DNA from 2 places in the Nostoc edaphicum CCNP1411 genome. Region 2 is predicted to be linked to the other one. Evidence: riboswitches for the same ligand, from Rfam matches in the RefSeq annotation. Region 2 holds a riboswitch; the other holds the start of a gene.

Region 1 (7,699 bases), on a different replicon from region 2:
TCAACTATGAACTACCGAAACTACATTACGATTGAACCAAATAAACGCGGTGGTAAACCTTGTGTACGCGGCTTGCGAATTACGGTTTATGAAGTGCTTGAGTACTTGGCTTCCGAGATGACCGAAGCAGAAATTCTCGACGATTTTCCCGATCTGACGCGAGAAGATTTAAAAGCTTGCATTGCTTATGCTGCTGACCGTGAGCGTCGGTTTATGACCGCTCCATTATCTGCATGAAATTACTTTTTGATGAAAACTTGTCACCTAAGTTACCAAGCCGTTTGAGCGATCTTTTCCCAAATTCGCTTCATGTTCGAGATGTGGGCATGAAAGCAACGATCGACCCAATAGTTTGGGATTATGCAAAAGACAATAATTTGATGATTGTCTCAAAAGATGCAGATATGCACGACCTGAGCTTAGTATTTGGGAACCCACCGAAAGTTATTTGGCTTCGCGCTGGAAACTGTTCAACATTACAAGTTGAAAATTTGCTACGTCAGAATTTTAACGCGATCAAGTTATTTTATGAAGATGAAAATTTATCGTTGCTTGCTTTATCATAATGCACCGATGGCTTTGGATCTCTTCCCAGGGTTTATTACAAATGGAGAAAACATAATGGCGATCGCCGTAGACATGTCTATGATTTTTGGCGGAGCGATGCCTGCGGCGGGCTACGCCTACGCATTCTTAAAGAACACGGAAAAATTCTGTATAATATCCAAATAGGTTTGTTATCAAGAAAATTTCTGTATATTCTGACAGGATTTGTCTGTAATGCTTAATATATCTTTATCTAGAAAAAGATTATACGGGAAGTTTCCGTATAATAAATAATTAGGACTCATCTGAGCATGAGTAAGTGAGGGAAAAATCTTAGTGGTGAGCTAATTTATGACTATTGATTGGGTTAAAGATGAAATCGTAAAAAAGTATTCCTGCGTTGAGCAAATTGTCTATGCTGGAAGTTTAAATACTTTACTTAATGAATGCCATCAATACCTGAACCTATACGAGACTTTATGCGCTCAGGTACTAAATTTAAATAAACCCTTTCTTTCTAACGAAATTCAAATTGCCGAAGCAATCTACTACACCACCCAATCAGATTATGAGAGAAAATTATTAAATCATACATACTATAGAGGAAATTGTTCTGCATTCAGTAATGTTTTCCGAAGCATTCTAACTAGATTTCGAGATGAGGCTATTCAGGAATCAGCCTTAAGAAAACTAAGAGGATTGACTTTAAAGCATATAATAGATAGTTTACGGCTTATTAATCATTATCAAGGCAGTGTTGGAAAAAATGAGTTATTTAATAATATATATCTAACTAATAATCCTGATTTTAGTATTTACTATGACACGTGCGATCAAATTATTTTTGGTGAAGCAAATTTTGACGACTATTCTGACCAGAGTGAAGTTACTCCTGCTTTAATTCGCGTCATGATAGAGCTTCGACTTAAGTGGAGCATGGGAATCTCTGGATACATGGTTAGTCAAAAACCAGGCAATATGAGTGATTTTCTTGAAGTTTATCGCTCCTTTGTGAATCAGCAAAAAGTGATTATTGATCCTAGATTTGACATCATTAAGAGGATTTACGAATGGGGAAATATTTATATACATACAGGAACTCGATCTTATACTTGGTTGACGGGATTTGCAGTAAATATTTTGAAGCCTCTTTTCTATGGTGAGACACACCGTTTGTCGGGAGTAAGAGTTGAATCTCTAGCTACAATCTATGAATTTTGGGATGAACTGAAAAATCACTACATTAATCGTTCGCATGACAAAAGAGTCGATGTCAGGATTTTTCCATATACGCCAGGTTTTATTTGCACCGACAAAACTTTTAGCTCAATTCCATGTAAGAACCACTATGCAATCTATGAAGATGTGATGCTAAAATCAGGACTTTATAAAGCTATTGCTGCATATAATATGAAATGTATACTTGGGGAAGGAATTTCAGCAATTGGTAATGCACTTTATGAGCGTGTACGAAACAGCTACATATCTCTACGAGAACATGAAATTAGAGAAAGAGCTTACTATGTATGGTTGAAGAGAGATATGCCATTATGGGATGCTGACCGTGACTGGTACTGCGCTATTGAAGACGATATTGCCTATCTGCCCAAACCAGCTTGAATGTTGAACCTATGTCTAAGAAGCGCGTGTACACGGAACGGAGATTTACGCTATCGATTATGATGCAAAAAATATAGTCGTCCGGTGACGCACCAACCGTTAGCTGGCTCCGTTTTGGTCAGTTGAGGCGGTGGTTTCAGGGTGATTTGTTGGTAGCGCGATCGCCCAGCAAGCTCTTTGCTGAGACAGGCGTGTTTGGAGGGCGATCGCTCGCTGTGTTGCAAGGCATGAGGGATCGGTGACGTGGCAAGCTAACAAGTCATTGGAGCGGACAAGGAAACGTTGCTGGCTCCGTTTAAGTGTGATCGTTGCCGCTCAATTTGGTCGTTAAGTCATCACAAACCTATTTAATCCTGTACGTAGTCTTGTCCTGTCACCAAAGCCAATTCTGCTCGCATAAACTCACGCCCCAAGTAAGCCGCATGATCCAATCGGCTGACTGGAAAAGGTTTTGTTGACTCAAACAGTTGAATGCAAATTTCTTTAGCAGTTCTTCCAGTAAATAGGGCAGTTGGTTGTCGTTCCACTTTGACGGTTGCAGGAATCGGCTTTCCGGTTTCTGGATCGATAGCCAATCCTTGCTCGTTAACTTCATTGGTAAAATGTTTCGCACAGATCAAGCCTGCTCCCCGATCTAAGTAGATAATAAAATAACCTGCCGGATCGAGTTCTAAAAATCGCTTGGATAGTTTGTAGTCAATTGCTGCGATTGTTTCCACTGTCGTTATCATCATTTTTAAACTCCAAAACAAAAAGCACCGCTCTAAACGCCAAGAGAAGTCTGAGCTTCATATCTTCAGTGAATGCAGAGAAGAATAGTGTAGATATTGGGCATTACTGTTGAGTTCAACAATAAGCAAGAGAGCAAAAGTCTTAAAGCACTCTCAGACTAATGCCTGTGACTACTTTTACTGTTATTTCACAGTCACATTTGCTTCCTCCCGTAGAACTTTCGTGGCTTCCACCATGTTCTTTAAAGCCGGAATCACCTCTGACCATCGCCGAGTTTTCAAACCACAATCTGGATTTACCCAAATTTGTTTTACCGGTAAATTAGCAATTCCAGTCCGCAATTGTTGTAAAATCTGCTCAGTTGTCGGCACGACAGGACTATGAATATCGTAGACTCCATTACCAACTTGATGTGAGTAACCACCCTCTGTGATTTCTCGCAAAGTTTGATTGTTGCTGCGACTATTTTCAATTGAAATAACATCAGCATCTAACCGTTCGATATCCTTGATGATGTCACCAAATTCGCAGTAGCACATGTGGGTATGAATTTGCGTTTGGGGTTGGGCTACTGCTGTCGCCAAACGAAATGCATCTACAGCCCAAGATAGATATTCATTCCAGCGCTCAACCTTCAGGGGTAAACCCTCACGCAGCGCGGGTTCATCTACTTGAATTACCTTTGCACCAGCCGCTTCCAAATCCGCTACCTCATCCCGCAACGCTAAAGCAATTTGGAAAGCTTGTTCTGATTTGGAAATATCCATCCGGGGATAAGACCAATTTAAGATAGTTACAGGAGCCGTCAACATCCCTTTTACAGGTTTTTCCGTCAATGATTGAGCTACTTTAAACTCACGTACCGTCATTGGCGCAGTCCGAACCACGTCACCATAAATAATTGGTGGACGAACATAACGGCTACCGTAGCTTTGCACCCAACCATTTTCAGTGAAAGCGAAGCCTGATAACTGCTGTCCAAAAAATTCCACCATATCGGTGCGTTCAAATTCACCATGAACTAAAACATCTAATCCTAATTCCTCTTGTAGTTTAATGCTTTCAGCAATTTGAACATCAATTGCAGCTTCGTATTCTGACTGACTCAATTCACCCCGTTTGTAACGCATTCGGAGTTGGCGAACTTCAGAGGTTTGGGGAAAAGAACCAATTGTAGTTGTGGGGAACAGAGGAAGCGAAATTTGGGAATCAAGCCGCAATCCATAGGATAAGGAGCGCTGAAAATCATCAGTTTTTAAAGTTTTTAGTCTTTCTTGAACTGACTGATTTGCTGGATTAAACTCCTCGAACTTATTCCAGCTAGTCTCGATAATTTCTTGTTCTATTTTAGTATTTTCTCCTATTATTGTCCGAGCCAAGAAAACCACTTCTTGAAGTTTCTGTTCAGCAAAACTCAAGACATTACGTAGTGGTGATGGTAATCGTTTTTCTCGTTTGGCATCGTAGGGAACAAATTGTAAGGAAGCAGATGGTTGAATATGTAGAGATGTTCCATGTAAAGTCTCTACAATCTCTTGTAAAATGGGAATAACTTTCTCGGAACGAATTTGCCAAATATTTCTTGCGTCTATAATCCCTGCACCTAGTCGCTTATTTGGTGGGAAACCGTAGGTTTTGATTAACTCTAAGTTGCGTCCGCGTGTCAAGTCTAAGCTAATAGCAGCAACGGGTAAATCTATCACCCAAGGGTAAGTTTCACCCAAATCATCAAAATAAGTAACCAAGTGTAGGGGTATTCCAACTAACGAAAGTGATTGATAAACTTTATGAAAGTGTTCTTTCCAAGAATTAGCATCACCTAAAACAAGTGCAGGTTCATGTATTTGTACTTCTTCTACTCCCAGATTTTTTAATTCAGTGAGTAGGTTTATGTATAGCGGAATTAACTTTGATACTGCTTGCTGAATATTTAGTGATAGTTTGCTTAAGCGCAGCAGAGTACAGGGGCCAAGTACAATCGGAATTGCTCGTTTACCTAATATTTTTTGAGCGCGGCTAACTCGTTCTAAAAAGTCACTGAAATCAGATGGTAATGTTGATTCAGCAATTTCCGGGACAAGATAGTGATAGTTAGTATCAAACCACTTGGTCATTTCCAAGGCGGGAATTCCTTCTTTACCTCGTGCCATTGTAAAGTAGCGTTCTAAGCCAGAAAGCTGTTGAAATCTTTCAGGAATTAGCCCAAAACGAAATGTCCAGTCAAGTACATGATCGTAGAGAGTTGTGTCTCCAATTCCAATATAATCAATTCCGGCTTCAAGTTGGGTTTTCCAGTTAGATTCCTCGACTTTTTGTATGGTTTGCAGTAATGATTCGGACTCTATATTACCACTCCAAAATGCTTCTAGCGCTTTCTTTACTTCCCGGTTTTTACCAATGCGGGGATAGCCTAATGTTGCTGTTTGAATCTGCATTACTTTCTGTTCCTTTTAAGACTAATGATTTAGGTACTAGAGATTAAGAACTGGCAAATTTTACCCAGTCATCAATTAACAACAACTTATGTTTAATTTTGCCCACTTATTTAGTGGTGGAATCTTTGCTAAAATCCCTTTTTTCAAAGGTTCAGGTCGTTCTGACCAAGGTAATAAACCATCAGGCTTAGTATAATATTGAGTTGCACATTTCAATACAGCAGATGCACAGCCGTCAACTGGTAAATCGCCAAAGAGATAGGTTGATTTCCCTTCTGCTGTAAAGGCAATAACACAAGAATGGTTACAAGCACTCATACATTCAACTCCCTGAATGTGGAATTTATTTCGCAATTCCCAATCTTGTGCAAGTTGTTGAAGCTGTTGTATTAGTTGTTCACCTTTACTTTCACCAACTCGTTTACCGTTTTGCCACACGCTGTCACAAGTCGTGCAAACAAATAAAGTATGTTGTTTGTCGAGCATTAATTTTGAAGTTTGTAGAAAGAAGTCTGAATCGCAGATATGACAACTTTTTGCAGTCGTACAACTGCAACATAACGTGTCAATTTAGCAAAAATGATGTTACAAAAGCTTTCACGCCAACAAAAAACTAGCGCAAATGACAGTTGCACCAAAGGCTAATTGCAATGATCAATAAACTGCCTATAATTTCACAGCCATGAGTAGTCTGTGGAGTATCTCTGGCACTATGAGAACGTGAAACTGATGTATCGTTGAAATATTTATGGCAATATTCACCTGTACCTCGCAGATGGGTATGAGTTTACGTGTTGCTTTCGGCGGGCATTCTGACTCACAAGGCGAACCTTGATTACAGCTGCGGGACAGCGCCGGATTTACACCGGACTTTCCCCCTTGCGTCTGATGGCTGACTCCCAACAGAACCGAGTTGATATTTTCCTAACAATAGCATGATTATGAATTTAATCATACTTAAACTGACTGGTTCCAATAGCTACCATTTGTTAGTGGGACTGAGACAAAAACAACCAAAAAAGAACCTCAAATCTATATGCAGAAAGACTTTAACATCGTTTTGCTTAGTTTCTTAAGATATCTAAGTTTGGGCTATTTTTGAGCATAAGGTGTCTTTCTCTTACCCTGCATTGGTTTGAGGCTTGTTTTTCCCTCAAAAATGTTTAAGTCCCGCTAAATGCACTGTTACTAATCATTGATTCCTACAATTTAAAAGAAGTCTTGGTTATGTCCACCAAGACTTCGGATATATTTATTCAATTTAAAACCTGAAGCCAACTTTTTATCCCAAATTGCTGAAATAGATTGCCCAAAGAGTTCCTGTTACTCCCACAGCAATTAAAAGGTTAGTGAAAAACTTGCCTAATTCAGTTTCTTCTCCTAGTACTTTATCGTCTTGACCTGCACTGAAAAATAATGACCAGGCTTGGTTAACGTTAATTATTTCAAAGTTGTTGAAATCGGGGCGAAAAACAACGGGGCCAATTAAATCTTTTTTAGGGAAATCAAAATCAGTTTTCATAGCAATCCTCTGGTAATTTTCTATCGGTTAATTGAGTGAAATTCTTAAATATTCAGATTTAGTTACAGGTTTGTCAGCCATCCAATCAAGCCGTGTCCTGTGACAACTTCTAGAGCTATGAGTGAGACAAAACCAATCATCGCTAAACGTCCATTGAGTTTCTCGGCGTACTCGGTAAAACCTGCTCTTGGGGTTTTATCTACATAAACCTTTGGTTCAATTGCAAAGTTGTTGAGTTGACCAAGTTCGTTCATGGTAAAGCTTTTGCTTGTCATGTCTTTTTTCCTTTACTTGCTTATGTAACCAAATATAACACTATGTAAATATTTTTTACAAGTACTTGACAGAAACAAAGAATGTGGTTTTCCGTACTCAGCAGTTAGGTTTACCGTATGTGCGATCGCGTAGCGTCTCCTTTTTGGGCGATCGCCTCTGGCGGGTGCAAAGCACCATCGCGTAGCGTCTCGTACCCCTACTCTTAAGCAAACTACGCGCAGCGTCGACTACAGGAAAAGAGAAGCCATCGCACAAAGCCAAGCCAGACAGTTTGACAGCTTGTCATTTGACGACACCACCCATGAACAAGAGAATTGTTGAGGATGTCGAATAAGCTTTAATTGCAGAGGGAACATTGGGATGAAAAAGATTATTTCAGTATTGTTGCTGGGTGTAGCGATTTTCACTTTTGCCTTCAATAACCCAGCTTTAGCAGCAGACGCAGCCAGTGGAGCCAAAGTCTTTAGTGCCAATTGTGCTTCTTGTCACGCAGGTGGTAAAAACTTGGTTCAAGCCAACAAAACTTTGAAAAAAGATGCTTTAGAAAAGTTTGGGATGTACTCAGCAG
Region 2 (7,699 bases):
AAGCCCGATGAAGTAGAACAGTTATTTATTGATATTGATCATAAAGTCGGTTCCCCGAATGTTGTCGTTTACAATCCTAGTTTTCGGGTGCGGGGGCCTCTTGTTGATCTAGACCCTGGTGAGGTGGCAAAAACCCTAGATATCACTGCTTATGGTGGCTTTCTTGTAGCCCAAGCTGCTACCAAAAGGTTTTTGCAACTTGGTGGCGGTGCTATATTTTTTACTGGAGCCTCAGCCAGTGTTAAAGGTTATCCGCTGTCTGCTCCCTTTGCAATGGGTAAATTTGCACTGCGCGGTTTGGCTCAGAGTATTGCTAGAGAATTAGCACCAAAAAATATCCATGTGGCGCATTTCGTGATTGATGGTGGAATTCGTTCGGCAGTCCGCCAAGATCCAGTGGATAATCCTGATAGTACTCTTGACCCGGATGCGATCGCTCAAACTTATCTCAATATCCTCCACCAACCCCGCAGTGCTTGGACTTATGAAGTAGAACTACGTCCGTGGGTAGAGAATTTCTAGCCTAGACAATTGTTACAAGAAGAGTTTTGAAGGTATGAAAATTGATTTTGGTGCAACTGCTACTGATTATGCAAAACACCGCGCTGGCTTCCCCAGTTCATTATTCAACAAACTGTCTGAATATGGTATAGGTTTACCAGGGCAGAATATTGTTGACCTCGGTACAGGAACAGGAACACTAGCGCGGGGTTTTTCTGATAGGGGTGCTTATGTAATTGGTATAGACCCATCAGTGTCACTTTTAGAACAAGCCATACAGTTAACTGAATCTGTCCAACTCAAAGTAGATTATCGAGTTGCAACTGCCGAGAATACCGAATTACCAGATGCAAGTGCAGATGTGGTGACAGCTGGACAGTGTTGGCATTGGTTTGATCGTCCGCGTGCCGTCCAAGAAATTACTCGGATCTTGAAAGGAAATGGCTCGATCGCGATCGCTCATTTTGATTGGATACCCTTAAAAGGTAATGTAGTTGAAGCCACAGAACAACTGATCAAAGCTCACAATCCAGCATGGAATTTGGGCGGCGGTAATGGATTGTATCCCCTGTGGTTACAAGATATTGGCGAAGGAGGATTTAGAGAAATCCGCACATTTTCTTACGATGTATTTGTACCTTATACACATGAGGCTTGGCGGGGGCGAATTCGTGCTAGTGCCGGTGTGGGAGCCAGTTTGACACCAGAAAAGGTAGAAGTATTTGACCAGGAATTGGCAAAATTACTCGAAGCAAGATATCCCACACCAATTCTTGAAGTTCATCATAGAGTTTGGGCTGCGATCGCCAAATCACCGCAACCTAATTCGTAATGAGGCTACGCACAGTCGCTAACCCTGCGCTAAGGTTGTCAGTTTAAGTATTTTAAATTTCCAGAAATTAAATTATTCAATTTTGGGAGCGCAGATGATCGTTAGATTCTTCCTCCCCTGCTCCCCCCTGCTCCCCCCTGCTCCCCCCTGCTCCTCCTGCTTCCCCTGCTTCCCCTGCCCCCCTGCCCCCCCCTGCCCCCCTGCCCCCCTGCCCCCCTGCCTACATAGCAATGAGATATTTATTTGTAAGTTGTAAGTCCCTTACCTTAATGATGGGTGCGTTGGTCAAATTCTCACTTTGGTCGCCTCCAACAGCTTGACACTGGCATAAATAGCATCAATATAAGGTGTGGGGATTTGAGTGAGTTTTCCCAATTCTGCCACCGCGCCAACAATAGCGTCTATCTCAGTGGGGCGTCCGACTTCAATATCTTGTAGCATTGAGGTTTTGTGGGCACCAACATTTTCTGCCCCATTAATTCGCTGTTCCAAAGTAATACCAAACTTTATACCCAAATTTTCTGCGATCGCTTGAGTTTCAATCATCATCTGTCGCGCTAGTTCACGAGTGAGGGGATAGCGACAAATATCCTCTAAAGTAGCACCAGTCAGGGCACTAATGGGATTAAATGCCACATTACCCCACAATTTGATCCAAATTTCCGTGCGAATTTGATTACGGATTGGTGCTTTGAATCCTGCCTGTTTTAAAGTCTGTGCCAATAATTGAATGCGTTCGGTTTTAGTGCCGTCAATTTCACCGAGAGTAAAGCGATCGCCTTCAATATGCTTAATTACACCTGGTTCAATTATCTCAGTTGCCGGGTAAACCACACAACCGATGGCGCGGTCAGCACCTATACTAGCTTCAATAATCCCATCTGGGTCAACAGATTGAATCCGCGTACCTTCATACTCACCGCCATATTGACGAAAGTACCACCAAGGAACGCCATTTTGGGCTGTTACCACCATCGTGTGAGAATTGTAGAGTGCAGGAAGAAAAGGTGCGATCGCAGGAACACTGTGAGCCTTGACAGTTAAAATTACTACATCTTGTGGCCCTGCTGACTGGATATCACTAGTGGCCAAAGATGGAGTAGCAATTTGGCTGGAACCATCTGCCATGACCAACTTTAGTCCTTTTTTTTGAATTGCCTCTAAATGAGAACCACGCGCAATCACGGTCACTGTTTCACCTGCCAGTGCCAGTTTTGCCCCTAAATATCCACCAATCGCGCCCGCGCCAACAATACAGATTTTCATTTTGTCGAAAAAATATAGATCGTGGAAGACGGTATCCAGTTCAGTTCCAAGTAGTGAGTTTCCCACCTTAAAGTGCTACGGTGTACACACAAGTCCTAAAAACCTAGCTTGATAAGCATTTCCTCGTTCCCAGTCTCCGACTGGGAATGCATTCATTGAGTCTCTGACTCAATACCAGATTGGAGGCAGAGCCTCAACGAGGAGCATTCCCATGCAGAGCATGGGAACGAGATAAACGAGAGAACAATGAAAAATCAAGCTTTTTTTGACTTGTGTATACACCGTAGCCTTAAAGTGGGGAAGATTCACAACTACTACTTCTAACTCATTACTTCTAACTCATTACTTCTAACTCATTACTTCTAACTCATTACTTCTAACTCATTACTTCTAACTCATTACTTCTAACTCATTACTTCTAACTCAGCACTCAGCACTCACTAGCCGCTAGGCTTTGCATCGCTGACAGTAAGTCTTGATGAACAGATTTTGAAGCAGCTACTATCAATCCAGGTAGGCTATAGTTTTTACAAGTATGCAGTGGCGGTAAAGGCGAACCGTCCAGAGTAGTTACAATCCAGCCAGCCTCTTTCGCAATAAAAGCGAGTGCAGCACTATCAAGAAATTTACCCGATTTAATAACTGCTCCACTTAAATCACCGCTGAGAATACCATTGAGATTAGGAATTTGAATATCACTAGAGTAATCAGTCGCTATATCGATTACTTTATATCGATCTTTTAGTAAATGTGCGATCGCATTCATTCCCCATCCCAACAAAATAGAAGGTTTGGCGGATGTTATATGTAACGGGGCACAGGCTTCTAAGTTCATCTCCAGCGTCCCTTTAAAAGCACCTTCGCCTCGAAGGGCGTAAAAATAAATGTTTTGGGCAGGAGAAATGGCAATTACTGCTTCAAAGTCATCCGAATTTAAAATACTGAGAATAATTTGATAATTAGAATGTCCATCCATATAAAACTTCGTGCCATCAATCGGGTCAAGCGTGACTAAGTAATCACCTTCTGAACCGAGTTCGATAGCGCGAAAATATTTGGTGTTGTTAGAACTTTCATATTCTTCGCCATAAAAGCGAATATCTGGGAAAGTGCCCAGCAATACTACTTCTACCAGGTTTTGAATAGCCACATCCGCATCAGTAAGTGCAGCAGCAAAAAAGTTTTTTGCTTGTTCTTTGGCGGGAAGTGCAGCAATTTTTGGTTGAAGAAAATTGGCATAGGCTGCTGCTACTTTGAGATGGGGGAGTAAAGTCTCCAAAATTAATCGAGTAGTTGGTTTTGTGGACATTGCAGCAAACTCCTTTCAGAAATAATCTACCGTTGACAGGGCGATAGAATTCTATATCTAGACAAAATTACGGTATCATGTGGATGTAATGATACCACCGTTGCTATATTACTTTAATCTGTTTGTCTCAAAGAAACTATAGAGAGAATCGCAATTTTTATCGTAAAATTAAGGCTTTAAGACCGAATGTCAACACCTAGCTAAAGTTTCAGTCAGGCTTTAAATTCCCATCTGAAAATCTCTTCTCTACAAGATCCTATGCGTAGCTTGCTTCCCTGTAAGGGTAGGATTTTGAATTGTTATTGATGGTTTTAGGAAACTTTTTCGAGCTTTTTCTGAGTGAATTTGGATAGCTTGTTACGCGTAAGCTAAAAATAGAAGTGGGTTAAGGGATGGTGATTATGGTCGCAGAAAAACTAATGGGTAATTCACTATCTTCTAATCCTAAATTTTTCAAACCTGGTTTAGTTGGCGCAGAAAACATCTCTAGATAACCTGGTTTGGACAAAAAACTAGCGAAAAATGGACTAGAATAACTTCCTTCCGAAGTGGAATATGCAAAACCCTTACCCGTTAACTGCTGAGTATTAAGACTAATTAAATCATCAACATCAAAAGGTTCGTTTCCTGGCATTGGAGTCCCAGGCGCTTGCAAACCAGTAATTATTTCACCATTTCGTGTACCAGTAATTCCAGTAATCAGGTAAAAACCTAAATTGTTAGGGGTGTCATTAGTGGTGAAAGTACCGTTTGCCGCTATGCCAGTACCAGAATAACTCCAGTTCCAACTTAAAGCAGAGGCGGCTGGCATTGTCCCGAAAACTAATCCAAAAGTGGTGGCGAGGACTATGGCATATAGAGCTAGATTTTTCATGGAAGTCGTTAGTGCGATCGCGGATTTTGTAGAAGGTTCCCGTGTATTATACGGAAATTAAGTAAAGATAGTATTATCAATCTTGCCTATTTACCCACTCAGCACTCAGCACTTGGAACTCAGCACTCTTCATTTAGCAGCGATCAAATAACCACGTTAAAGCAGCATCAACATTACTAACCTGTTCTCCTGGCGGGATAGGTGGACGATTTACCATAACAACCTTTACACCCAGTTCTCGCGCTGCAATAATCTTGGCCTTTGTTGCATCGCCACCGCTATTTTTGCTCACGATGGTATCAATCTTGTTATTAATCAGGATTTGTCTTTCATTATTGAGAGTAAATGGCCCGCGATCGCACAATACCATTCCCGGTGGTACTAAAGCTTCATCGCCAGGAGGGTCAATCATCCGCATTAGAAACCAAATTTTCTCTAGATAAGCAAAGGCAGCGAGTTCTTGCCTACCCACTGTCAAAAATACCCGCTGTGCCTGGTTTTGCAGTGCTGTTGCTGCGGCTTCAACGCGATCAACTTCAATCCAGCGATCGCCACTTTCTTTTTCCCAAGGCGGACGAATTAACATCAGACGGGGGACTCCAACTTCCGTTGCGGCATCTGCTGCATTAAAGGAAATCTGAGTCGCAAAGGGATGGGTTGCATCAATTAATAAGTCGATTTGCATGATTCGCAGATAGCTAGCCAACCCCGCCACCCCACCGAAACCTCCAACCCGTAAATCCCCCAACGGTATTGACGGTTCACGGGTGCGGCCAGCTAGAGATGTGATTGCTTCTAACCCTTGGATAGTCGCAACCTTGGCAGCTAGTTCTGCCGCATCTCCCGTCCCACCTAGAATCAAAACGCGCATCATTAAAAAGGAGTCAGAATTCAGAATTCAGGATTCAGAATACTCTACCCATAAACGGATAGGTTCAAGGAAGAATATTTGAATTTATTTTTGCCCACGGTGAAAGAGGTTTTAATCTATACTCAAACTCTCGCGGATTTGCTTTGCTTAACTCTATCCGCCACTCGTACAGAATTCATACTGAATTCTGTTTTGATAAAGGGGGAATTTTTGCCAAAATACCTTTTTTTAGTGCTTCTGGACGCTCTGACCAAGGCAGTAAACCGTCTGCTTTAGCATAGTATTGACTAGCACATTGCAGCACCGCAGAAGCACTACCATCAACTGCTAAGTCACCAAATAAATATGTTAATTTCCCTTTGGCAGCAAAGGCGACTACACAAGAACGATTACAAGCACTCATGCATTCAACTTCCTGAATCGGAAATTCATCTCGTAAGTCCCAATCTTGGGCAAGCTGCTGAAGTTGGTGTAAAAGTTTTTCACCACCACTTTCGCCTAAGCGTTTTCCATTTTGCCAAACACTGGCACAGGTTTTACAAACAAATAAAGTATGATTAGCAACACCCAAAGGATTGGTTGGGGAAATATTTACAGTCGTAGTCATCTGTACCTCGCAGATATGTGAAACTGATAAATCTATTTCGGCGGGCATCCTGACTCACTCAATTTGGTTCCTTAATCTCAAATTAGTTCACAGTTGCGGGACAGCGCCGGATTTGCACCGAACTTTCCCCGTTACCTCTGGTAGCTGACTCCCACCAGAACCGAATAACCTTATCGATCATACACTAGTGGTCTATCGCATTAGTTACGAGGAATGAATAAGTTCGTAGTAAGGACTTTAGTCCTGGATTTTTAAGCACTGAAGTGCTTACTACAAACTCATGATATTTAATGCGATAAATCACTAGTACAACACGGCGGAAATAAACCAATCATTCCAAATCAACGAAACCCTTATGCTGTATTCATTTTTAATTTTTAATTTTTAATTTTTAATTCCGCCTTGCGGTACTAGGGTTATCGGAGAATACGAAACGACAAGCTTTGCGCCAACATCAAACTGGACGACAACCAGACAAAATACTGTGCATATTCACTACTTGTCCAATAACTGCGATCGCAGGCGCACCAAATCCAGTTTGCTCTACCTGCTCTACAATTGTCTCCAAAGTACCAATCAATTCTTCTTGTTCGGGGCGCGTACCCCAGCGCACCAAAGCAATGGGCGTTTCTAAATTCAACCCAGCTAAACTTAATTGTTCGACAATATAAGGCAGATTGTGAATTCCCATATAAATTACAATGGTTTCGGAACCGTGAGCGATCGCACTCCAATTCACTATCGGTCTATACTTACCTGCTGCTTCATGACCAGTTACAAATATCACTGACGAACTATACAGTCTATGCGTCAAAGGTATACCTGCATAAGCTGCTGCTGCAATTCCCGATGTGATACCGGGCACTACTTCCGTTGATATTCCAGCTTTGACTAATTCTGCCATCTCTTCACCACCGCGACCAAAAATAAACGGATCGCCACCTTTTAGCCGTACTACAATTGCATGATCCTGCGCTTTCTCAATCAGCAATTGAGTTGTTTCTTCCTGGAACAGCGAATGTTTTCCCCTCCGCTTACCAGCATTAATTTGCTCGGCTTGGGGATTAATCATTGCCAGAATTGCCGGACTCACTAAGGCATCATAGATAACGACATCTGCACATTCCAACAAACCTTTGGCCTTCAGGGTAATTAAACCTGGATCACCTGGCCCCGCACCTACTAAATAAACCTTTCCCAAATAATTGTTCTCCTGTTTCTCTGTGCGGTTCATTTATCTGTTAAATCCCAAATTAGCTCGGCTAATTCTGCACTTGCTCCCAAGGGCTGCGCCAATTGGAAATTCACCGCAGAAAATTGTAATTTTAGCTCCTCTATTGAGGCCGCGATCGCATCAGTTATTCCACCAGCGAATAAAAAGTATGGCAAAATTGCAATTTCTCTATAACCAGCAGCTACTAACTCTTTCACCCGTGATT

The links. A riboswitch is a leader RNA that binds a small molecule or an ion and turns the genes downstream of it on or off. The one in region 2 is predicted to bind cobalamin.
Region 1: it holds a riboswitch for cobalamin, as region 2 does, so the genes downstream of both, HUN01_RS02715 (DUF1636 domain-containing protein) here and HUN01_RS05965 (DUF1636 domain-containing protein) in region 2, are expected to answer to the same signal.

What each region holds. Positions count from the first base shown of each region.
Region 1 is NZ_CP054697.1:250,276-257,974, reverse strand. Features, by position in the region: gene HUN01_RS02745 (DUF433 domain-containing protein) at 7-237, shown strand; gene HUN01_RS02740 (DUF5615 family PIN-like protein) at 234-566, shown strand; gene HUN01_RS02735 (DUF2934 domain-containing protein) at 898-2,166, shown strand; gene HUN01_RS02730 (hypothetical protein) at 2,217-2,390, opposite strand; gene HUN01_RS02725 (DUF4346 domain-containing protein) at 2,514-2,897, opposite strand; gene metE (5-methyltetrahydropteroyltriglutamate--homocysteine S-methyltransferase) at 3,081-5,333, opposite strand; gene HUN01_RS02715 (DUF1636 domain-containing protein) at 5,409-5,819, opposite strand; cobalamin riboswitch at 6,119-6,261, opposite strand; gene HUN01_RS02710 (hypothetical protein) at 6,616-6,855, opposite strand; gene HUN01_RS02705 (high light inducible protein) at 6,918-7,130, opposite strand; gene petJ (cytochrome c6 PetJ) at 7,492-7,699, shown strand, end outside.
Region 2 is NZ_CP054698.1:758,280-765,978, reverse strand. Features, by position in the region: gene HUN01_RS05995 (SDR family NAD(P)-dependent oxidoreductase) at 1-522, shown strand, start outside; gene HUN01_RS05990 (class I SAM-dependent methyltransferase) at 557-1,333, shown strand; gene HUN01_RS05985 (2-dehydropantoate 2-reductase) at 1,619-2,599, opposite strand; gene HUN01_RS05980 (inositol monophosphatase family protein) at 3,030-3,908, opposite strand; gene HUN01_RS05975 (PEP-CTERM sorting domain-containing protein) at 4,294-4,782, opposite strand; gene HUN01_RS05970 (cobalt-precorrin-6A reductase) at 4,916-5,653, opposite strand; gene HUN01_RS05965 (DUF1636 domain-containing protein) at 5,829-6,260, opposite strand; cobalamin riboswitch at 6,283-6,440, opposite strand; gene cobA (uroporphyrinogen-III C-methyltransferase) at 6,715-7,494, opposite strand; gene HUN01_RS05955 (sirohydrochlorin chelatase) at 7,491-7,699, opposite strand, start outside.